Regions from separate parts of the Mesorhizobium sp. CCNWLY176 genome, predicted to be linked through region 1. Evidence: predicted binding sites of a transcription regulator. Region 1 holds the regulator's gene; each other region holds the start of a gene.
What was found. Region 1 encodes PhoB, which activates phosphate uptake and scavenging genes when phosphate is short. Its sites were predicted from a motif close to TGTCATNNANCTGTCAT; they were not measured.
Positions count from the first base shown of each region.

Region 1 (5,892 bases):
GCCGGCCACGGATAGGAATTCGCGACCCAGACGGCTCCGAGGATGACGGCGCAAGTAACGGTGCCAAGGAACACTTCGGCCCAGACCGGCCGCAGCGGGAACTTGAAGCGCTTGCGCTGGCGGCGGCCCGAAAGCAGCATCAGGATGACGGCAACACACGCGACCAGCCCGATGACCCAGCTCCACGTCGCGCCGATCGCGCCCTCAGGGCCGCCGCCCATCAGGCGGAACGTCGCGTCCATGGGTGCGACCGTCTGGCCGCTGGTGACCCACCAGGCAGCACCGCGCCAGACGAGCAGGCCGCCGAGGGTAACGATGAAGGCCGGAATGCCGAGATAGGCGATGAGAAAGCCCTGGAAGGCGCCGATCACGACGCCGACGACAAGGCCGGCAGCAAGCGCGATCATCCAGATCGTGGGGTCGCCAAGCGAAAAGCCCATCACCCGCGGCAGGAACACCGTCTGGGTGACGCCCATGATCATGGCGACGAAGCCGAGCAGCGAGCCGACGGAGAGGTCGATGTTGCGCGTAACGATGACCAGCACCATGCCGGTGGCCATGACCGCGACCGACGAGGACTGCACCGAGAGGTTCCACAGATTGCGGGGCGTGAGAAACAGCCCGTTCGACAGGATATGGAAGCCGATCCAGATAACCAGAAGCGCGCCGACCATGCCGAGCATGCGGGTGTCGATTTCGGTGGCCTTGAGAAACCGGGCGACAGCGCCGAGTTCGGATGCTCGAGCCCGATCCGCAGATTCGCTCGTTGTCACGTCCGTCATGACTTCCTCCCGCCGGCCTTCACGGTCTTTCGCCGATAGCCGGGCTTCATCCTAGCGCATGCCCCTGAAAACCGGAACGATTTCCCGACCGAGATCACGCGTCGTTTCAAAACGGTAGGCCTTCTTGCAAAAGCCCTTAAGAAAACGCCGCGGTTCTCTTCAAACCGCGGCGTCGCTATTCAAGCCGATTGGCTTAGTTGCAGGCCGGAACCGACCCTGCCTTCACGCCCTGGCAGACGACGTCCTTGGAAACCCAGCCGGCGTCGATGACGACGTTCAGATTGTCCTTGGTGACTGCAACCGGCTTCAGGAACACCGAGGTCATCTCGACCTTGTTCGGGCCGCCGTCGAACTTCACGGCGTTCGCGATCTTGTCCATCGCGGTGCCGTCGGCGAGCTGCGAGGCGATTTCTGCCGCAGTCTTGCCGAGTTCGCGGGAGTCCTTCCAGACCGAAACGGTCTGGGTGCCGAGCGCGATGCGGTTGAGTGCTGCATGGTCCGCATCCTGTCCCGAAACCGGGACCGAGCCTGCCAGGCCCTGCGCGTCGAGAGCGGCAATCGCGCCGCCGGCAGTGCCGTCATTGGCAGCAACGACTGCATCGACCTTGTTGTCATTGGCGGTCAGGAACTGCTCCATGTTCTTCTGCGCGTTGGCGGGCAGCCAGCCATCGGTATAGGCCTCGCCGACATTCTTGATCTTGCCGCTATCGATCGCGTCCTTGAGCACTTCCATCGCACCCGCGAACAGGAAGTCGGCGTTCGGATCGGAGCCCGAGCCCTTGATGAAGACGTAGTTGCCTTCCGGCTTGACGTCGAAGACGCCCTTGGCCTGCATGCGCCCGACTTCCTTGTTGTCGAAGGTCAGGTAGAAGGCGTCCTTGTTTTCGATCAGGCGGTCATAGCCGACGACCGGAATGCCTTCGGCAACGGCCTTTTCGACGGCCGGTCCGATGGCGCTCGAATCCTGTGCCAGGATGATGAGCGCGTTGGCGCCCTGGCTGATCAGGCTTTCGACGTCGGTGAGCTGCTTGGCAGCCGACGACTGCGCGTCGGCGGAGATGTACTTGTCGCCGGATGCTTCGAGAGCAGCCTTGATCGCCGCTTCGTCGGTCTTCCAGCGCTCTTCCTGGAAATTCGACCAGGACACGCCGACGATCTTGTCCTTCGCATGCGCGACAGCGCCCAGCGACATGGACAGCGCAACACCCGCCAGCATGGCGGTTGCAAACTTCTTCATGATTTCCTCCCTGGCGCCAAGACAGCGCAACGATACTTTGGCCTTCGGGCCTACCCAGAAGCTCTTTTTTTCGAGCCTCGAAAAAAAGAATGACGCATGCGCAGAGTTCTGTCAATATCCTTGTGCCGCTGTTGACGGGCCTGCCCTGTGAAGGGATGGTTCACGATGGTTGCAAAGGCTAGGATCCCTTGTCCGAACAGCCTTCGGAAGGATCACGGTCCAACAACAAGGCAGGGGCCGTTCCGCTTCAGCGGAATGAACAGGCTCCCGGGAGGAATACGAAAACATGTCGGTCGCGATCCGTCACGACGATCTGCGCAAGCGCAACCGCGCCATGGTCATTGCCGCCGTGCGCCAGGCGCAACAGCCGTCGCGTACCGAGATCGCCGGTTCGACCGGGCTCAGCCACTCGACCATCTCCGCAATCTCGTCGGACCTTATCGCCGAGGGGATTCTGCTGGAAGCCAAGGGGCCGGAAGCGTCGTCACAAAAGCGCGGGCGGCCACAGGTGGCGCTGGAACTGAATCCCGATGCCGCCGAAATCGTCACCGTCGTCCTTTCCCTGAACTTCCTTTCGGTCGCGATCGTCGACTATTCCGGCAAGGTCGTGTCCGAAGAAGAACGCAGGCTCGAAACGCTGACCATGTCGCGCGACGGCTTGATCGGCGAATGCGTGGCCATGGTGCGCCGGCAGATCGCGCTGCGTAAATCGGCCGGCCGGCGGGTGATGCGCATCGGCATGGCCGTGCAGGGCATCACCGATTCCACGTCCCGCGCGATGCTGTGGACGCCGATCACAGCGCATACCCACATCGCTTTCGCCGACATCATCGAGGAAGCAACCGGCATTCCCGTGACCGTCGAGAACGACTGCAACATGATTGCGGTGGCGCTGAGATGGCGCAAGCCCGAGCGCTACCACAATGACTTCATCGCCGTGCTGCTTTCGCACGGCATCGGCATGGGCATGGTGCTGAAGGGCGAGCTCTTCACCGGCACGCAATCCTCCGGTGGCGAGTTCGGCCATATGATCCATCGGCCCGATGGCGCGCTCTGCCGCTGCGGCCGGCGCGGCTGCGTCGAAGCCTATGCCGGCAACTATGCCATCTGGCGCAAGGCAAAACAGGCAAGCGAAGACGATGCGCCGCTCGCCGACATCAGCGATGGCGACATGCGCATGCTGGCAGATAGCGCACGCGCGAGCGACGGCCCCGAGCGCGAAGCGTTCCGCAAGGCTGGCGAAGCGATCGGCTTCGGCCTTGGCAGCCTGTTCGCGCTGATCGATCCCGCTCCGGTCGCCGTCGTCGGCATTGGCGCCACCGCTTTCGACCTGATCGAGCCGGCGCTGCGCGAAGCGATCGACAGGACCGCCGGCGGCCAGCACAACAAGGCGATCTCCTTCGACACCGAGCCGAACGAGCTTCCGCTTATCCGCGAAGGCTGCACCATGCAGGCGCTGACCTTCGTCGATCAGGAAATTTTTGCACCGGGCGCAAGCCCGGCAGCAGCGGGCAGGAACGTAGCCTGAAAATCAGTCCTCGCGGATCGCGTAGCCAGAGCCGCGGATGGTGCGGATGACGTCGGGCATTCGGCCTGTATTGACGGCCTTGCGCAGCCGGCCGACATGCACGTCCACGGTGCGCTCGTCGATATAGATCGTCTCGCCCCAGACATTGTCGAGAAGCTGGCTGCGCGAGAAGACGCGGCCGGGATGGCGCATCATGAATTCGAGCAGGCGGAATTCCGTCGGCCCGAGCTTGATCTCGCTCTTCTTGCGATAGACGCGGTGCGCCTCGCGGTCGAGCACGATATCGCCGACCTTGAGCACGCTGGAAAGCACTTCCGGCTTGGCGCGGCGCAGCAGTGCGCGCACCCGCGCCATGAATTCCGGCGTCGAGAACGGCTTGACCAGATAGTCGTCGGCGCCGGTGGAAAGGCCACGCACGCGGTCGCTTTCCTCGCCACGCGCCGTCAGCATGATGATCGGCAGGCGTTCGGTTTCGGGACGCATTCTCAGCCGGCGGCAAAGTTCGATGCCGGAAACCGCCGGCAGCATCCAGTCGAGCACCAGAAGATCGGGCACGTTTTCCTGAAGCCTGATTTCGGCCTCGTCGCCGCGCGGCACGATCTCGACCTGATAGCCTTCCGATTCGAGATTATAGCGAAGCAGCACGCCCAGCGGCTCTTCGTCTTCCACCACCATGACTTTGGGTGCGATCATCAATTTGCCGTCCTGTTAACGCGATCCGGTTCGAGCCCCCTCGCCTTTCGCATGGTGTCCGGCGGGTTTCGCACCGCCGGTGGAGCAAGCTTACCCTTTTAAATCTCCGCTATCGACACGCCTCAGGCGGCGGGTGCGGTCATCGACGTCTCGTCCTGCTTCGGCCGATTGAGCGGAAGCTGCTTTCCGGTCATCACATAATAGGCGTTTTCGGCAATGTTGGTGACATGGTCGCCGATGCGCTCCAGATTCTTGGCGCAGAACAGAAGGTGCGTGCAAGCGGTAATGTTGCGCGGGTCTTCCATCATGTAGGTCAGGAGCTCGCGGAACACGGCGGTGTATTTGACGTCGATCTTCTCGTCAGCGGCGCGCAGCGCCTGCAGTTCGTCAGGCCGGCGCGACACATAGTGGTCGACCACTTCCCGAACCTGATCCAGCACCATGCCCGACATCGCCTCGATCGAATGGGCAAGGTCGCGCGGCGTGGCGCTCTGGCCGACTGCGCTGACGCGCTTGGCGATGTTCTTGGCGAGATCGCCGATCCGCTCCAGATCACCGGCCATGCGGATGGCGCCGACAACCGCGCGCAGGTCCTGCGCCATCGGCTGGCGCTTGGCGATCAACGTGATCGCGCGCTCGTCCAGCTCGCGCTGGCGCGCATCCATGATGGCGTCGTCAGAAACGACGCGCTGGCCGAGCGCATTGTCGGACTGAACCAGCGCCTGGATCGAAGCGCTGACCATCGCGCCGGCCAGGTCGCCCATGTCCCGGATGAGACGGTCGATATGTCCCAGATCTTCATCGAAAGAGGTGACGGTATGTTCGCCCATGATGCTGTCCTTGCAATCCGCGTCGTGTTCGCGTCAGCCGAAGCGGCCGGTGATGTAGTCCTGGGTTCGCTTGTCGTCGGGGTTGGTGAACATCTTGTCGGTCGCACCCTCCTCGACGAGATAGCCGAGATGGAACATCGCCGTGCGCTGCGAAACGCGCGCTGCCTGCTGCATCGAGTGAGTGACGATGACGATCGTGTAGTTCTGGCGCAGTTCGTCGATCAGTTCCTCGACCCTTGCGGTGGCGATCGGATCAAGCGCAGAGCACGGCTCGTCCATCAGGATCACCTCGGGCGACACCGCGATGGCGCGCGCGATGCACAGGCGCTGCTGCTGGCCGCCGGAAAGCCCGGTGCCGGGTTCGAGCAGGCGGTCCTTGACCTCGTTGAACAGGCCGGCCTTCTTCAGGCTGGTCTCGACGACATGATCCATATCGGACTTCTTCTTGGCCAGCCCATGGATGCGCGGCCCGTAGGCGACGTTCTCGTAGATCGACTTCGGGAACGGGTTCGGCTTCTGGAAGACCATGCCGACGCGGGCGCGCAGTTCGACCACGTCGATGTTCTTGTCGTAGATGTCTTCATTGTCGAGCGTGATCTTGCCGGTCACCCGCGCGCTGTCGATCGTGTCGTTCATGCGGTTGAGGCAGCGCAGGAAGGTCGACTTGCCGCAGCCCGAAGGGCCGATCAGCGCCGTCACCTGGTTTTCGCGCACGTCGAGATCGACATCGAACAGCGCCTGCTTCTCGCCGTAAAACACGCCGACCTTGTTGCCGCGCATCTTGATGATTTCGTTGGGTGTGCCGCTCATTTTATCGCTCAC
Region 1 is NZ_JBBBDZ010000005.1:355,229-361,120, reverse strand. Features, by position in the region: gene WBQ96_RS11535 (sugar ABC transporter permease) at 1-782, opposite strand, end outside; gene xylF (D-xylose ABC transporter substrate-binding protein) at 976-2,019, opposite strand; gene WBQ96_RS11525 (ROK family protein) at 2,306-3,547, shown strand; gene phoB (phosphate regulon transcriptional regulator PhoB) at 3,551-4,240, opposite strand; gene phoU (phosphate signaling complex protein PhoU) at 4,363-5,070, opposite strand; gene pstB (phosphate ABC transporter ATP-binding protein PstB) at 5,104-5,892, opposite strand, start outside.

Region 2 (5,892 bases), on a different contig from region 1:
CGGCAAGGCCGATCTCAATGCCAAGGTGGCCGACCTGTTCAACGTGCCGATTGCCGACGGATCGCTCAACGCCAGCAAGCTCTCCGCTGGCGGCATCAATGTCACCACCTTGCAGGCCACCGCCCAGCAGCAGGGCCAGACCACCAACTTCAAGGCCGACGCAGCACTCGACAATGGCGCCAAGGTCTCCACCGGCGGCGCGCTCACGCCCATCGAGGGCGGCTACCGCCTGGCGCTCCAGAATGCTGACGTGACGCAGGGCAGTCTCGCTGCCCGCCTGACTCAACCGGCGGCGATCCAGATGCGCGGCCAGACCATCACCATCGACAACGTCGCGCTCGATGTCGGCGGCGGCCGCGTCACCGCGCGAGGCGAGATCGCCGACAAGCTCGATCTGGCGGTCAACATCGCCAATCTGCCGCTGGCGATCGCCAATGCCATCAAGCCCGATCTGGCGCTGGCAGGCACGGTCAACGGCACGGCCAATATTGGCGGCACGCGCGCCAGCCCGGACGTGAAGTTCAACATCCAGGGCCGCTCCATCGCTGCCGCGGCACTCCGACAGGCTGGCCTCAACTCGATCAATCTCGATGCCGACGGCACGTCGAGCGCCAACCGCCTGAACCTGAAGGCCGCGGTCACCAGCCCGGAGGGCCTGCGCGCCACGGCCAGCGGCGCGGTGCCGCTCGACAAGGGCGCGATGGCGCTCGATATCGGGCTGGAGTCCTTCCCGCTGGCGGTGCTGAACGCTGCAGCTTCCGGCCAAAATCTCGGCGGCAATATTTCCGGCACAGCCAAGGTCACCGGCCAGCTTGCCAATCCGGCAGCCTCCTTCAACCTGCGCGGTGCTGGTGTCCGCGCCGCAGCGCTCGATTCCGCAGGTGCCACGCCGCTGGAAATCAACGCATCCGGCAGCTTTGGCAACAAGGTCCTCACGCTTTCCTCCGCCACCGTCAACGGCCCGCAGGGACTGACGGTATCAGCCAGCGGGCGCTTGCCCGTTTCCGGCAACGGCCTTGATCTTTCCGTCCGGGGCGAGGCGCCGCTCGCGCTCGCCAACCGCTTCCTTGCCGATCGCGGCGCGCAGGCGGGCGGTACGCTGCAGGTCAACGCCACCGTTTCCGGCAACCTCAAGCAGCCGGCGATACGCGGCATGTTCTCGACGCAGGGCGCGGAGTTCGTCGATCCCGAAAGCAACACGCGCCTGCGCTCCATCGCCGTCATGGGCACGATCGACGGCGACCGCGTCACGCTGCGCAACGTCTCGGCCAACCTCGCCGCCGGCGGCGCCATCGGGGCTACAGGTACGGTCTCGCTCAATGCGGCAGCAAACTTCCCGGCCGATATCCGCGTCACGCTCAACCAGGCCCGCTATGCCGACGGCAATCTCGTCGTCGCCACCGTCAGCGGCGCGCTGGCCTTCACCGGCCCGCTGACGCGCGATCCGCTTCTGTCCGGCACGATCAATGTCGAGCGCGCCGAAATCACCGTGCCGGAAAGCTTTGCCGGCGGCGCGGCGGCGCTTGACGTCAAGCACATCCATCCGTCGAAGGGCGTCGTGGAAACGCTGAAGCGCGCCCGCGCCAATGACGGCACGCCGACACCGACCGGCCGGCCGAGCGTCGTGCGGCTGGACATCAGCGTGAACGCGCCCAATCGCATCTTCGTGCGCGGCCGCGGACTGGATGCCGAGCTTGGCGGATCGCTGCGCCTCACCGGTCCCGTCTCCAACATCCAGCCGGTCGGCGGCTTCGATCTCATCCGTGGGCGCCTCGGCATCCTCGGCCAGCGCATCACCTTCGACGAAGGTTCGGTGACGCTTGTCGGCGACCTCGACCCGTTCCTGAATTTCGTCGCCCGTTCGCAAGGCTCCGACATCACGGTCTTCATCACTGTCAGCGGCCGCGCCTCCGACATCAATGTCAAATTCTCCTCGCAGCCGGAGCTGCCGCAGGACGAGGTGCTGGCGCGCCTGATCTTCAATCGCGGCATCAGCGAATTGTCGGCCTTCCAGATCGCTCAGCTTGCCGCTGCCGCTGCCGAACTCGCCGGCGGCTCGAACAATTCGCTGATCGGCAGCCTGCGCGGCGCGACCGGCCTCGACGATCTCGATGTCGTCACAGACAGCGAAGGCAATGCCGCCGTGCGCGCCGGCCGCTACATCCAGGACAACATCTATCTCGGCGTCGAGGCCGGTGCCGAAGGCTCAACCAAGGGCACGATCAACCTCGACATCACCAAGGACCTCAAGGCGCGCGGCGCGGTCGGCACCGGCGGCGATTCCAGCCTTGGCGTCTTCTACGAAAAGGATTACTGACCGCTCGGTTTGTCGTATTCAGGTGATGACGGCCTGCAAATGATGGTCTTCTGCGCTTCCGGTGCTCACGTACAAAACGTACGCTCCGCTCCGGTTCTCGAAGACCATCATTTTCGGCGCGTCCTGACCTGAATCTCGACAAACCTAGTGACAGTTTCCATTGGAGCCATCCACCATGAACCTTGCCGCCGAAATGGGCCCCGGCCTGACCGGGCTCGAACAGCTTCGGGCGCTGATCGCTTCGGGCGGGCGTCCGCCCATAGCCGAAACGCTGGATTTCCGGCTGGTCCAGGTCGACGACGGCTTTGCCGTCTTCGAAGGCACGCCCAGCCTGTCGGTCTACAACCCCATCGGCATGGTCCATGGCGGCTACGCCGCCACGCTGCTCGATTCGGCCTGCGGTTGCGCCGTCCACTCGAAGCTCAGCGCCACCCAGGCCTATTCGACGCTGGAACTGAAGGTCGCCTATCACAAGGCGATCACCAAGGACACCGGACTGCTGCGCGCCGAAGGTCGCGTGCTTTCCTTCGGCCGCCGCGCCGGGTTTTCCGAGGCGAAGCTGATGGACCGCGACGGCAAACTTTATGCAAGTGCCACGTCGACGCTGATTGTGATGGAGCGGTAGAGGGTAGATCAACTCGGGCGATAAGGCAGAGCTGCCCCTCACCCTTACCCTCTCCCCGTAAGAACGGGGAGAGGGAGACTTCAACGTGGGAGCCTCATCCTTTCCCTGTAACGACGGGAAGGAAAGAGGTTAGCCGCAACGTCCACGACCCCCTCTCCCCGTTCTTACGGGGAGAGGGTAAGGGTGAGGGGCAGCGCCAGCTTCGAAAGCGTGCGCCCTATCCCTCAAGTCTCCACCGTCAGCTCCACCAGATCCGCGGCAAAACGCGTCTCAGCAAACTGGATCGGCCGCCCTTCGAGATCGTCATTGATCGCAATCGCCACCAGCACGATTGCACCGGGCGAGAGCCTCAAATTCTCCAGATCATCGGCATCGGCATGGCGCGCCGAGACCAGTGTCGAGCGGCGCAGATAGTCGTTCACGCCATAACGGGCGAAGGATGAGGTGATGGAACCCGTCTCGGCATAGGCTTTTTCAAAACCCGGAAAGCGTACGGCATCGAACCAGCCCGTCGCGCGCCCCACGCGCCGTCCGTCCGCTTCGCTCACCGTTTCCAGCCGCAGCACCGGCGCGCCCGGTTCAAGCGCCAGCGCTTCCGCCACGCGCGCACTGGCTTCCTCCTGTTGATGCCCCAGGAGTATGCCGCGCCGGTCGCGCGTCTGATGCTGCATGCCTGTTGAAAAGCGCGTACGCGCCGAGATCGGGTAGGCGAGGCGCTTGCGGCTTTCGATGAAGGTGCCGCGGCCCTGTTCTGCCCGCAGCACGCCTTCCTGCACCAGCGCTGCGATTGCCGCGCGCACGGTGTGACGGTTCACGCCGAAATGCTCGGACAGCCAGATTTCCGGCGGCAGCTTGTGCCCGTCGCCAAGCGTGCCGCCGCCGATGCCGTGTCTGATGCGGTCGGCGACCTGCCGCCACAGCGCGACCCCGCTGCGCCGCTCCATCCCGAGTTGACTGTCTTCCGAGCCCATTTTTTCACCCCGTCATCGCACCGTCATGGACAGGCGTTAGAAAGGGAGTATAATTTGTATGGTTGTATAGAGCAATAGACAAATTTTGCAACGGCGGACCGGACGATGAAAACAGACAGACGGCAGGAACGGGAAGAGGCGGCGGGCCGCAAGGCGGCGATGGCGGCGCTCTCCCTTGCTCCGGGCGACAGGCTCAAGGCATTGTGGGCTGAGGCCTGCCTGCCGCGCGAGGCGCAAAAGCTGCGCGGACCGGAAACCGGGCTCGTCACCGTGCGCGGACGCATCGGCGGCGGCGGCGCGCCGTTCAATTTCGGCGAGGCGACCGTCACCCGTGCCACGGTGCGGGTCGAGGGCGGTGCTGTCGGCCACGCCTATGCGCTCGGCCGCGACAAGGAAAAGGCGCTGCTGTCGGCCATCGCCGATGCGCTCTGGCAGGACGCTACGCGCCGCGCCGAGATCGAAGCCAGCATCATCGAGCCGCTGCGCGCGGAGCAGCTTGCTGCCGACGAAACGCGCCGTGCCGAGACGGCGGCGACGAAGGTCGATTTCTTCACCATGGTACGCGGAGAGGATTGATGGAAACGCAGGCAATCGACGGCGGCTTCGCCAATCCCGTATTCGATGCGCAGGCGGTGTTTCGCGCCGTCATGGATGCGATGGCCCGTCCGGGCACCATCCAGCCTTGCGGCGGCCTGACCGTGCCGCCGGCACCGTTGTCGCTGGTCGCCGGTGCCGTGGCGTTGACCTTCTGCGACAACGACACGCCGCTCTGGCTCGATCCCGCCCTGCAGGCCTCAGCCGCCGCAAAGCATTGGCTCGGCTTTCACAGCGGCGCGCCGCTTGCCCACACACCGGCGGACGCGCATTTCGCGCTCGTCTCCAGCCCGGCCGAGCTGATCGCGCTCGAAAATTTCGCGCAAGGCACGCAAGAGTATCCGGATCGCTCGACCACGCTGATCCTGCAGGTGACCAGCCTGTCTTCCGGCGAAAACCTGCTGCTCGAAGGCCCCGGCATCGAGAAGGCGGCAATGCTCGCGCCAACCCCGCTGCCGCGTCATTTCGTCGAGCAGTGGAAGCAGAACCGCGCCCGTTTCCCGCGCGGCGTCGATGTCATCCTGGCGGCGCCCGAAGGCATCGCCTGCCTGCCGCGCACCACGCGCATCAAGACCATGGAGGCCTGACCCATGTATGTGGCCGTAAAGGGCGGCGATGCCGCCATTTCCAACGCACACCAGCTTCTCGCCGACCGTCGGCGCGGCGACCGCTCCGTGCCCGCCATACGCCTCGACCAGATCGTCGAGCAGTTGGCGCTCGGCGTTGATCGCGTCATGGCCGAGGGCTCGCTCTACGATAGCGAACTGGCAGCACTCGCCATCGCCCAGGCGCGCGGCGACATGATCGAGGCGATCTTCCTCGTCCGCGCTTACCGCACCACGCTGCCGCGCTTCGGCTACACGCTGCCGATCGACACCGCCGCCATGCAGGTCGAGCGCCGTGTTTCCGCCACCTACAAGGATCTGCCCGGCGGCCAGCTTCTCGGCCCCACCTTCGATTACACGCACCGCCTGCTCGATCCCGAAATCGCCGCCGGTGCGCCGGTGGCGGAGCCCGAACAGCGTGAGGCGGAAGCCGGACGGATGCCGCGCGTCTCGGAAATCCTGGCCCATGAAGGGTTGATCGAAAGCGACGGCGAATTGCCGGAAGACCACGTCACCGGCGATCTCACCCGCGAGCCGGTCGAGTTTCCACTGGAGCGCGACCTGCGCCTTCAGGCACTGTCGCGCGGCGACGAGGGCTTTTTGCTGGCGCTCGCCTATTCCACCCAGCGCGGCTATGGCCGCAGCCATCCCTTCGTGGGAGAGGTCCGCATCGGCGAGGTCGAGGTCGAAATCGATGTGCCGGAGCTGCCCTTCGCCGTGCCGCTCGGCCGCATCCGCGTCACCGAATGCCAGATGGTCAACCAGTTCAAGGGTTCGGCC
Region 2 is NZ_JBBBDZ010000009.1:201,633-207,524, forward strand. Features, by position in the region: gene WBQ96_RS16895 (translocation/assembly module TamB domain-containing protein) at 1-2,317, shown strand, start outside; gene WBQ96_RS16900 (PaaI family thioesterase) at 2,493-2,942, shown strand; gene phnF (phosphonate metabolism transcriptional regulator PhnF) at 3,167-3,913, opposite strand; gene phnG (phosphonate C-P lyase system protein PhnG) at 4,019-4,489, shown strand; gene phnH (phosphonate C-P lyase system protein PhnH) at 4,489-5,094, shown strand; gene WBQ96_RS16920 (carbon-phosphorus lyase complex subunit PhnI) at 5,098-5,892, shown strand, end outside.
Region 2: a site for PhoB is predicted at 3,924-3,940, ahead of phnF (phosphonate metabolism transcriptional regulator PhnF). Genes of this name have one in related genera too.

Region 3 (5,892 bases), 310 kb from region 1:
TGTGGTACAGTCCAAGCCCGAATTCCTCGCTTCGCTGGACGAATGGCGGGAGGCTGCCCACGGCCTCGTGGTCCGCCACAGGGTCGAAGGCACCAAGGGCGGCGTGACGACGGTTCTCGCCTGCTACGATTTCCCGGCCAATCACGTGCTCATGCGTGAGACATTCGCGATTTCAGGTGAGCGCATTGCGAAAAATGTCCAGATGCGTCTTGCCGAGAATTGCGAAGCCTACTGAGACTTAGTGGCGGTGCTTGGCGAGAAGCGCGGGCTCCGGCAGACGCTGCCAGAAAGTCCATGACAGGATTGCTGTAAGGCCCATCACGGGAACGATCGTGGCCATGGCAATTGCCGGGTCGCCGATCAATGCGGCACAGGCGCCACCGAGCAGGCCGAAACCCATCTGCAGGAAGCCCATCATGGCGGAGGCGGCACCCGCATTCTGCGGGAAGGGCGCCATGGCGGCAGTGCTCATCGCCGGCGTGACGAAGGCGATACCGAAGGCATAGAGGCCAACCGGCCCCATGACATCCATGAAGGACGGTTCCATAAGGCGCAGGATCAACGCGGTCGCCAGGCTGGCAACGCCGACGAAGACAAGGCCGATCGGCACCATGCGGAACGCGCCGAAGCGGCCAAGAAAAGCACGCAGCACGAGCGATCCGAAGAGATAGCTCAGTGACTGGATCAACATGCCGACACCGAACTCCGTCGGCGTGAGGCCGACACGTTCCATCATGATGAAGGGCAGCATCGTCGCCTGAGCATAGAGCGCGCCTGAGGTTCCCGCGATGGTGAGGCTCGACAGCATGAAATACTGGTTCTTGAAAAGCGAGCCGTAAGAGCGAACGATCTGGACAGGGCGAAGCCGCGATGTGTCTCGCATCACCGTTTCGCGCATGGCGAATATTGTGACGAGCACGATGACGATGCCCATCGCGACCATCAGCAGAAAGATCGCGTGCCAGCCGAAGAACTCCATCGTGAAGCCGCCGAGCGTCGGTGCGAAGGCGGGTCCGATGGCCAGGATGATGCCAATGAGATTCATGATGCGCGCCGAGCGCTCATGGGTGAAAAGATCGCGCACCAAGGCGCGCGACACCGCAACGCCGACTGCCGCTCCGATGCCTTGCAGGAAGCGCGCGGCGATCAGCAGTTCGATGGTCGGGGACAGAAGCGCGAAAATGCTGCCGGCGAGATAGATTGCCATGAAGGCAATGGTAACCGGGCGGCGACCGAAAGCGTCAGACAGCGGACCGCAAACCAGTTGAGCGAATGCGAAGCCACCGAAATAGAGCGACATCGTCATCTTGACCGCCGCTTCCGTGGTACCAAAAGCATTGACGATCTCTGGCATGGCAGGAGTGAACAGAGCCATCGAAACCGGGCCTATGGCGACCATCAGCGCGCCGATCAGCGCGGTGCGACGCTCGCTCATCACCGGAGCAGACGCGAGGGGAGGCTGCATGTTCATGCCGCGTCGCTCTCTTCGCCGGACACTTCGGATTTGATAGCCTGAAGATTGGCACGCGTGGTCTTCAGCATATCGATCAGGCGCTTCCAGTCGTCCGGGTCGATGCCGAGCGAAACGTCGGCGCGAATACCGGCACTTATCGGTGCAATCCGGGAAAGTATCTCGTCGGTCTTTTCCGTGAGGTGGACGAGCTTGGCGCGGCGATCGGTCGGATCGGGGCGCCTTTCGACCAGGCCGCGCGCCTCCAGGCGATCGAGTGCACCGCTCAAGGTCATGGCCTCGACGCCCATGCGCTCGGCCAGCACGTTCTGGCGAACGGCGCCGGCACGGGCCGCATGCGTCAGCGTGCGCGCCTCGCTGGCGGTGAGGCCGAGACCTGCCAGACCGATGCGCCGGTCCATTTCGGAGCGGATCAGTCTCGCCACGTCGGTGACGAGGAAGCCGAAGCTGTCGGGATCGGGTCTGTAGGGCATGAATATGCTAAGCTCACCTTATTATAAGTTTGTCTTATTAAGTGGCCGAGGGCACGTCAAGAGTTGCGCGAAAAGATGGTCCGCCCTACATCGGTCGGGTTCGCCATATTCATCGACGCGATCTCTTTGAACTTATGAAAGGGCAGCCATGTCTTCCGAAGCCGCCGCCATCGATCTTGAGAACAGTGCCCTCACGCTTTGGAACGGGCCGCTCGGCCTGCCGGACTTCTCTCGTATCGGCGATGGCGATTTCGGACCCGTTTTCGATGCGGCGCTGAAAGTTCATGCGGCAGAAATCGATGTGATCGCAAACAGCGAGGACCGGCCGACGGTCGACAATACGTTGAAGGCGCTGGAACTTGCCGGCGATGCGCTCGACCGCGTCTCCTCGATCTTCTGGTGCCGGGCCGGCGCTCACACCAATGACGACATCCAGGCGCTGGAACGCGATATCTCGCCGAAGATGGCGCGGCATTTCTCGGCGATCTCGATGAACGAGAAGCTGTTTGCGCGCATCGACGATCTCTATGAGCGCCGTGCATCTCTCAACCTGGACCCCGAGACGCTGCGGGTGCTGGAGCGCAGCTGGAAAGGCTTTGTCCGCGCCGGCGCCAAGCTCTATGCCGATGGCAAGAAGCGGCTTGCTTCGATCAATGAAGAGCTAGCCTCGCTCGGTGCGAAATTCGGCCAGAACGTGCTGGCCGACGAGCGCGACTGGGTGCTGTTCCTTGACGAGGGCGATCTCGCCGGCCTGCCCGAATTCGTGAAAAGCGCCATGGCACAGGCGGCCGAATCGCGCGGCCAGAAAGGGCGCTATGCGGTTACGCTGTCGCGCTCGATCTACGAGCCCTTCACGACATTCTCGCAGCGCCGCGACCTGCGCGAAAAGGCGTTCCGTGCCTTCACCATGCGCGGCCAGAACGGCGGCGCGACCGACAATGGCGCGGTGGTGAAGAGGACGCTGGAGCTGCGCGCCGAAAAGGCGAAGCTCGTCGGCTATGAAAGCTTTGCGGCGCTGAAGCTCGATGACACGATGGCAAAGACGCCGGCCGCAGTCATGTCGCTGCTGGAGCCGGTTTGGGACAAGGCTCGCGAAAAGGCTGCCGCAGACGAGATCGATCTGCAGCGCCTCGCCGCTGCCGAGGGCAGCAACGAGAAGCTGGCAGCCTGGGATTGGCGCCACTATCAGGAGAAGCTGCGCGCCGAGAAATATGCCTTCGACGAAGCCGAGCTGAAGCCATATCTGCAGCTTGAGCGTGTCATCGAGGCCTGTTTCGATGTGGCCACACGCCTGTTCGGCGTCACTTTCGTTGAACGGCAGGGCATCCCGGCCTGGCATCCGGATGCGCGTGTCTTCGAAGTGCGCAACGCCAATGGCAGTTTCCGTGGCCTGTTCCTGGCCGACTACTTCGCCCGCCCGTCGAAGCGCTCGGGCGCGTGGATGAGCGCGCTGCAATCGGGCTACAAGCTCGGCAAGGGCTCGACACCGATCATCTACAACATCATGAACTTCGCCAAGCCGGCGGAAGGCGAACCCGCCCTTCTGTCGCTCGACGAGGCAAAGACGCTGTTCCACGAATTCGGCCACGCCCTGCATGGCATGCTGACGGACGTGACATGGCCGTCGGTCGCGGGAACCTCGGTTTCGCGCGATTTCGTCGAACTGCCGTCGCAGCTTTATGAGCACTGGCTGACCGTGCCGGAGGTTCTGGAAAAACACGCGCTGCACTACAAGACCGGCAAGCCGATGCCGAAGGCGCTGCTCGACAAGATGCTGGCGGCACGGACCTTCGGGGCCGGCTTCAACACCGTCGAGTTCACATCTTCGGCGCTCGTCGACATGGCTTATCACGCGCGGCCCGATGCGCCGGAAAATCCGCTCGCCTTCGAGGCCGAGACGCTGAAAAAGCTGCATATGCCTGATGCGATCGTCATGCGTCACCGCACGCCGCATTTCCAGCACGTGTTTTCCGGTGAGGGCTATTCGGCCGGCTATTATTCCTACATGTGGTCGGAAGTGCTCGATGCCGACGCCTTCGCCGCATTCGAGGAAACCGGCAATGCCTTCGACCCGGCCATGGCCGAGCGGCTGCGCAAATACATCTACGCCGCCGGCGGTTCGGCCGATCCTGAAGAGCTCTACACGGCCTTCCGCGGCAAGATGCCGACGCCCGACGCGATGATGGAGAAGCGTGGGCTGATCTGAGCAGCACTTTCGACGGCGGACAATCGCTGAACCGTCATCGAAAATTCATCAAACCGCAATCGCCCTGCAACATGCAGGGGCGATGGCTGTCTCCCGAATGTTCACGCCATCCAGGAGACAGCCATGAACAAGTTCGCTCGCCTTTCCCGGCGCGCCTTCGTCGCGTCGGCAGGTGCCGCCGGCATCGTCAGCGCCTCGGGCCTCGCCATGCCCTTCTATTCCCGCGCCAATGCACGGCCGAGCTTCACGCATGGCGTCCAGTCGGGCGATGTCGACGCGACTTCCGGCATGGTGTGGACGCGCACCGATCGCCCGGCGCGCGTGATGTTCGAGGTGTCCTCGACCGAAAATTTCGCCAATGCCACCAGGCTTGCGCCGCTCAACACCCTGCCGGATGGCGATCTGACGGTGAAGCGGCTGCTTACCGATCTCGCTTCCGATCAGGACATATTCTATCGTATGACGGCGGCTGACCTTGCCGACATCAATACCGTGTCCGAGCCGATCGTCGGGCGCTTCCGCACCGCACCGGCCTCCAGGCGCAACATCCGCTTTGCCTGGTCGGGCGATACCGCCGGCCAGGGCTGGGGCATCGACGAGACCGGTATGAAGACCTACGCCACCATGGCAAAGCACACGCCCGATTTCTTCCTGCATTCCGGCGACACCATCTATGCCGACGGCGCGATGACCGACGAGGTCGATCTCAAGGACGGCACCAAGTGGAAGAACACGGTGCTGATCGACGAGAAGCGCAAGGTCGCCGAGACGCTGGACGAATATCGCGGCCAGTGGAAATACAACCTTCTCGATAAAAACGTTCTGGCGCTGAACGCCATCTGCCCGACCTTCTTCCAGTGGGACGACCACGAGGTCACCAACAATTGGTCAAGCTCGAAGAACCTGATGGCGGACGACCGCTATACGGAAAAGTCGATCGCGCTGCTGTCGGCCCGCGCCGGCCGCGCCTTCCACGAGATGACGCCGATCCGCTTCACGCCGGCAGAACCCGGCCGTGTCTATCGCAAGATAGCCTATGGGCCGCTGGTCGACGTGTTCTTCCTCGACATGCGCTCCTATCGAGGTCCGAACGGCGAGGCCGAGTCGATGCTGGATACGCTGACGCCGGAGGCCCGCATCCTTGGCGAAGAGCAGATCCGCTGGCTGAAGCGTGAACTGGCCAATTCGAAGGCGACCTGGAAGGTGATCGCCGCCGATATGCCGCTGGGCGTGGTCGTCTGGGACAATGGCAAGGACAAGAAGGGCGCCGAAGCCGTTTCCAATGGTGACAACGGCCCGGCCAAGGGCCGCGAACTGGAAATCGCCGATCTCCTGCGCTTCATCAAGAATGCCGGCATCGACAACACGGTGTGGCTGACCGCGGATGTGCACTATACGGCCGCCCACTACTACAACCCGGACAAGGCGCAGTTCCAGGACTTCAGCCCGTTCTGGGAGTTCGTTTCCGGCCCGCTCCATTCCGGCACTTTCGGGCCGAACGACCTCGACATGACTTTCGGCCCCGAGCTGAAATTCATCAAAGCACCGAGCGCCGAGCAGGGCCAGAACCTGCCGCCATCGGCTGGTCTGCAGTTCTTCGGACTGGTCGATATCGACGGCGCCAGCGAGCAACTGACCGTGCGGCTGATGGATCGGGACGACAACGAACTCTACAAGATGACGCTCGATCCGGTTCGAGCGGCCTGATTTCGCAACTTCCTGATGGCCGGGCGTATCCCGCC
Region 3 is NZ_JBBBDZ010000005.1:44,048-49,939, forward strand. Features, by position in the region: gene WBQ96_RS09990 (nuclear transport factor 2 family protein) at 1-235, shown strand, start outside; gene WBQ96_RS09995 (multidrug effflux MFS transporter) at 239-1,471, opposite strand; gene WBQ96_RS10000 (MarR family winged helix-turn-helix transcriptional regulator) at 1,468-1,944, opposite strand; gene WBQ96_RS10005 (M3 family metallopeptidase) at 2,093-4,150, shown strand; gene WBQ96_RS10010 (alkaline phosphatase D family protein) at 4,274-5,857, shown strand.
Region 3: a site for PhoB is predicted at 4,183-4,199, ahead of WBQ96_RS10010 (alkaline phosphatase D family protein). Genes of this name have one in related genera too.

Region 4 (5,892 bases), on a different contig from region 1:
GGCGCAGGCCGCGCTCTGTCTCCTGGGAGACCCTTGTGGGCGTGCCGCCCGCGATCGGCAGAACGTAGAGATGACCGTCATAAGCGGTGACGAAGATGCTTTGCCCGTCGGGCGCGATCACGTGATCGTTGTTGAGGTTTTCAACCGGCGCGCTGTTGATGCGGTGCGGCCCGTCGCTGCCGTCGAGCGAGATGCGGAACAGGCGTCCGTCGCTGTTGTAGACCAGCCATTTTCCGTCCGGCGTCCAGTTCGGCGCCTCGATCAGTTCGCCGCTGTCATAGACGACGCGAGGCTGCCCGCCGTCGCGGCCGATCACGACAAGCTCGCTGAAATGGCCAGCCTTGAGCCGTCGCGCCCTCGCGTCGGGGCGCATGTTTTTGGCTGGTGCTTTCACTGCTAGTCCTGTCATCGTCGAGATGGAGCTATCGTGTTGATGTCCGATGCAAACCACCATACTTCGCGACGGCCATCAACAGCACCCCCAGCATCAGCCCGTTCAGGATGTGCCACAGGAAGTGCGTGCCCAGCGGAAACGCGTCGCACACCACAGGATCGATGGCGCGGAACGTGACCGAAGCAACGAAGATCGCAGCCGCGGCCAGATTGTACCAGCCGGCACGATTGCCATGCGCCGTCACCAGAATGCCGAAGAAGATCAGGGCCAGGAACGGCGGCATATAGCCCGTAGAGCCGTTCGAGGCCAGCCGCAGCCAGTCCGGCACCATGAAGGTGGCAAATCCGACCACCGCATAGAAGCCCACAAAGATCGCGATCGACTTCGGCCAGCCGAAGCCGAGAAAGCGGCGCAGATTCAGAAGCGTATAGGCAAGGGTGAAGCCGGCAATCGGCAGAACGTCGGCCCAGATCGTCAGCCGGTTGGCGAAGGTGTGGAACAGCGCCGAGCCGATGCCGATTGCCACCGCCCACCACGCCAGCACTTCGGCAAACGTGCCGGTGCCGCGCCTGCGCACCTCCCGCACGCCCCACAGGCCGGCGGCAACGAAGGCCAGGTTAGTCAGCGCATTGGCCGGCTCCGCCCAGAGTTCCGGGCCCAATCTTTCGCAGTAGAGATCGACATGATCGAACAGGGTGTTGGGCATTCGCGGAAGGTCTTTGGCTGGAGCTTCAATATCGGAGACGTTAGCCTTGGCACCTTTACCACTCGTTACAACACTATAAGGCACGACCAGGTCACCGTGTCACCGCAACGTGACTTCCCGTTGATTGTCGCACTGCCTATTGTTTCGGCAATGAAAAAGCCCGGCTAAAGGCCGGTGGGGATTGTGGAACGACCATGGAATTGCGTTTTTTCTCTCGGCTGGCGGTCGTAGCGCTGGCGATGCCGGCCCTCACGGCGGCAGCGGCAGCCGATGGCACGCGACCTCTAGGTGTGATCGAGCTGTTCACCAGCCAGGGCTGCAGTTCCTGCCCCCCGGCGGATGCCCTGTTCGAGAAGTTTGCCACCAAGGGTGACTACGTGGCGCTGGCCTATCATGTCGACTATTGGGATTATCTCGGCTGGCGCGACACGCTCAGCAGCCCCGACAGCACCGACCGCCAATACGCCTATATGCGCTCCTTCGGGACACGCTCCGTCTACACCCCCCAGGCAGTGATCAACGGCCGCATCCACGTCAACGGCGCCAAGCGCGACGACATACTGGATGCGTTCGAAGAACTGAACAAAGCCGAGCAAGGCCTCAGCGTCGACGTGAGCGTCAAGCTTACCGGCGAAAGCCTGGTCATTGAAACGGGATCGGCGGCGAGCCAGAGCCCGGCCAAGGCCCATGTCGTTCTGGTATATTTCAACGCGCCGCAGGCAATTGCCGTGCCCCGGGGCGAGAACAAGGGCCGCACGGTCACCTACGTCAACGCCGTGTCAGATATCCAGAGCGCCGGGATGTGGCACGGGAAGGCCGCAAGGTACGAACTGCCGGCAACCAAGATCGCCACCAAGGGCGGTTTTGCCGTGCTGCTCCAGGCAGTCGGCAAGGATGGCATGCCCGGCCCCGTCCTGGGTGCCGCCATCTACCGCAAGCCGGAGGGCAACCGCATCTGACGGATCTGTCGTGCCGGGCGCTATCTGAAGCGACCAGCGCGATATTTCCATACAGGCTGTAGCCGTGGCTCCGCCAGCGTTCAGCTAACAAAAAACCGGGGCCAAACTGAGCTGACACCGGTTCGAATTTATTTGGGATCGTCGCACTCAGCCTCCTTGGGAGGCTGAGGTTGGTTCGATCCGACTCTGACCCGTGGGCGGGGGGCTTGGGGTTTACAGGCCGGTGCCGGACCGAACCGTCTCAGGCAACACCCGCAAAGTCGACTGACATTGAGGCGGCAGCTTGTGCAAAAGGTGTCAGAATTGTGGCAGCGTATCACCTATAAAAACAGAGTGTACGGATTTGTTACAGGAACCCGGCTTGATTCTACCCTAGGGCGTATTCGAGCAGCAGGGCTTGCTTTTCACGGGCGAAAGCGCGACTCTCTTGTCGCCAAACTGTCACGGAAGGTTAAGCTGCATGACCGATCGCGGAGGTGGAGCGGAGGATGGTCAGGAATCAGCAATATTGATTCCCCTTCACGAGGCCAGGCGCGAGCGGCAGGAGCTACCGGTTTCCTTCGAGAGGCGTGAGCTCGAACAGATTCTTCGTCTTTACGGCCGGATGGTCGCCGCAAACGAATGGCGCGACTACGCCATAGACCGCCTTCCCGACCGCGCCGTATTCTCGGTATTCCGGCGCGCCAGCGAGACACCGCTGTTCCAGATCGTCAAGAACCCGAAGCTCGCCCGCAAGCAGGGCGCCTTCAGCGTCGTCGCAGCCGGCGGCCTGATCCTCAAGCGCGGGCATGAACTTGCCCGCGTCCTCGGCGTCTTCGACAAGACGCTGAAACTCGTAGAAGCTTGATTTCGCTACGCTTTTCCGCGGAATTTCCGCTCCGGCAGCGAGTCCGGATCGGGTTGCAGCTCGGCACCACCATTCATCGGAAACTGCATGAACACCGTGTCGAGCCAGCGGCCGTGCTTGTAGCCCGACCCTTCCAGCCTGCCTGAATGGATGAAGCCCAGTTTTTCGTGCAGCCTGACGGACGGGCTCTGCGGCGAGCCATCGCCGATCACGGCGATCATCTGCCGGAAGCCGAGCGCGGTCGCTTCAGTGATCAGCCGTTCAAGCAGCGCCCGGCCGACGCCCTTGCCCTTGGCTTCGGGCGCGACATAGATGGAATTCTCGACGATGAAGCGGTAGGCCGGACGGGCGCGGAAGGCCCCTGCATAGGCATAGCCGATGATTCGGCCACCTTCCTCCGCAACGACATAGGGGTAGCCGTCGGCCCGCAGGCTGGCGAATCGCTCTCCCATTTCGGCGCGTGACGGCGGCTCGAGCTCGTAGCTCGCCGTGCCATGATCGACCGCGTCCGCGTAGATCACCGTTATCGAATCGAGGTCGGATGGCTCTGCCGCCCGGATATTGATGTTGCTCATAATTTACGCACTCGAACTGACATGCACGAATAAAAGCAGGCGTCGAGACAAAAGAAAAGGGCGGCCTTTTGGGCCGCCCCGGTCTTGTTGCTGGTCCAGCGGTGGTCGCGATTACTCGCGGTTGCCGAGGAACTGCAGCAGGAAGGTGAACAGGTTGATGAAGTCGAGATACAGCGTCAGCGCGCCCATGATCGCCTTGCGGCCGGAAACGAGCACGTCGTCGCCATCGAAATACATCTCCTTGATCTTCTGCGTGTCATAGGCGGTGAGGCCGGAGAATATCAGCACGCCGATCGCCGAGATGGCGAACTGCAGGGCAGGCGACGCCAGGAAGATGTTGACGACCATGGCGATGATCAGGCCGAACACGCCCATCACCAGGAAGGTGCCCATGCCGGTCAGGTCACGCTTGGTGGTGTAGCCGAACAGCGACAGCGCGCCGAAGGCGGCGGCGGTCACGAAGAAGGTCTGCGTGATGCTCTGTGCCGTGAAGACCAGGAAGATCGACGACAGCGACAGGCCCATCAGGCCGGCGAAAACCCAGAACGCGGTCTGCGCGCCGGAAACACTCATCGACTGGATACGGGCGCTCAGGAAGAACACCATGCCGAGCGGAGCGAGCATGACGACCCACTTCAGCGGTGAGCCATAAAGGGCCACGCCGAGGCTGGTCAGCATCTTGCCGTTGGCAAGTGTGGCGACAGCGGTCGCCGGATCGTTGGTGGTCGCCATCATCATGGTGGCGAGAGCGGCCACACCGGTGATTGCGAGCCCAAGCGCCATAAGGTTGTAAACCTTGAGCATGTAGGCGCGCAGGCCCTCGTCGATGACGCCGTCGGCGCGGGTGCCCGCGTTCGCGACATGCGTCTGATAGTTGCGAAGGTCAGCCATTGATTTCCTCTATTGCTTCTGCCCCGTCGGGTGTCAGGTTCAAATGAACCCAGGCGCCGCTGGCGGGACTCCAGCATGCCTGCGGCAAATATGATGATTCTTTTTGACGAGAACAAGACCCGTTACACGCCGCAATGCCTCGTGATCGCACGAAAAAGGCAAAAAATGTCGTTTTTCGCCATCAGGACTAGCGGCGCCTAGCTCCTTCGATCGATTGACAGGCCGGCCCGCTACAGATTCCGCAGCACCGGCGCCGCCTTGTGTCCCAACACTCTCCAGGTGCCGATAAGACCGATGCCGACCGTCACAGTGAGCGCTATCAGGATCGTTGCCACCGCCACCTCGGGTAGAAAACTCGACGGCAGCGTCATGATTCGTGCGACAACAAACCACGCCGCAACGCCGCCGGCAGCGAGCGCGAAAACCGCCGTCGCCAGGCCGATCAGCATGTATTCGAGCGAGAAGGCGGCAATCAGCGTCCGCCGCGTCGCGCCCAGCGTCTTGAGTACCACCGCATCATGGACCCGCGCGCGGTTGCCGGCGGCGAGCGCGCCGGCCAGCACCAGCACCGAGGCGATCAGCGCCACGCTTGCCGCCGCCCGGATCGCCGTGCCGAGCTGGCCGACGATGCGGTTCACCACTTCCAGCGCATCCTTGACGCGCACCGTGGTCACGGCGGGGAAGGCGCGGGTGACGGCATTGAGCAGCCGCGTCTCCTCGGCGCTGTCGGCATTCGGCGTCAAAAGCGTCGCCAGCCAGGAATGCGGCGCGCCGGCAAATGTGTTGGGCGAAAACACCATGACAAAATTGATGCCCATCGATTCCCACTGAACTTCGCGGAAATTGGCGATCTTTGCCGTGACGTTGCGGCCAAGCACATTGACCGTCACCGTATCGCCGAGCTTCAGGCCAAGCTCGCCGGCTTCTTCCGCCGCGAAGGACACCAGCGGCTCGCCCGAATAATCCTCCGGCCACCATGTGCCGGCGCTCAGCGTCGAGTTTTCAGGCTGGTTCTTCGCATAGGTCAGGCCACGGTCGCCGCGCAGCACCCAGGCGCCCGCCGGCGGCACCGTCAGTTTCTGCACGTCGACGCCGTTCAGCGCCATGACGCGGCCACGCAGCATCGGCACGCGCACCAGCTTGCCGTCAGGAGCTTCCTTCTCGACCAGCGCGGAGAAGGCATCGACATCCGTGCTCTGGATATCGACGAAGAAGAAGTTCGGCGCCTGTTTCGGCAGGCTGCCGGCGATCTGCTGCCGAAGATTGCCGTCGATCAGCGCCAGCGTCACCAGCAGCGTCAGGCCAAGGCCGAGCGAAAGCACGACCGACGGCGTCAGCGCGCCGGGGCGATGGATGTTGCCGACGGCAAGCCTGAGCGCCGTCGAGCGCAGGCGCGGGCTTTTCCTCGCCAGCCACTGCACACCGACACCGACGCTGCGCAGCACGATGAAGGCAAAGATCGTCGCGCCAACGAAGATCGCCGCGATGCGCCGGTCACCCGAAAACCAGATGGCGAGCAG
Region 4 is NZ_JBBBDZ010000019.1:54,710-60,601, forward strand. Features, by position in the region: gene WBQ96_RS24815 (TolB family protein) at 1-394, opposite strand, end outside; gene WBQ96_RS24820 (ceramidase domain-containing protein) at 423-1,100, opposite strand; gene WBQ96_RS24825 (DUF1223 domain-containing protein) at 1,295-2,059, shown strand; gene WBQ96_RS24830 (DUF2794 domain-containing protein) at 2,520-2,906, shown strand; gene WBQ96_RS24835 (GNAT family N-acetyltransferase) at 2,912-3,481, opposite strand; gene WBQ96_RS24840 (Bax inhibitor-1/YccA family protein) at 3,593-4,372, opposite strand; gene WBQ96_RS24845 (ABC transporter permease) at 4,603-5,892, opposite strand, start outside.
Region 4: a site for PhoB is predicted at 2,488-2,504, ahead of WBQ96_RS24830 (DUF2794 domain-containing protein). Genes of this name have one in related genera too.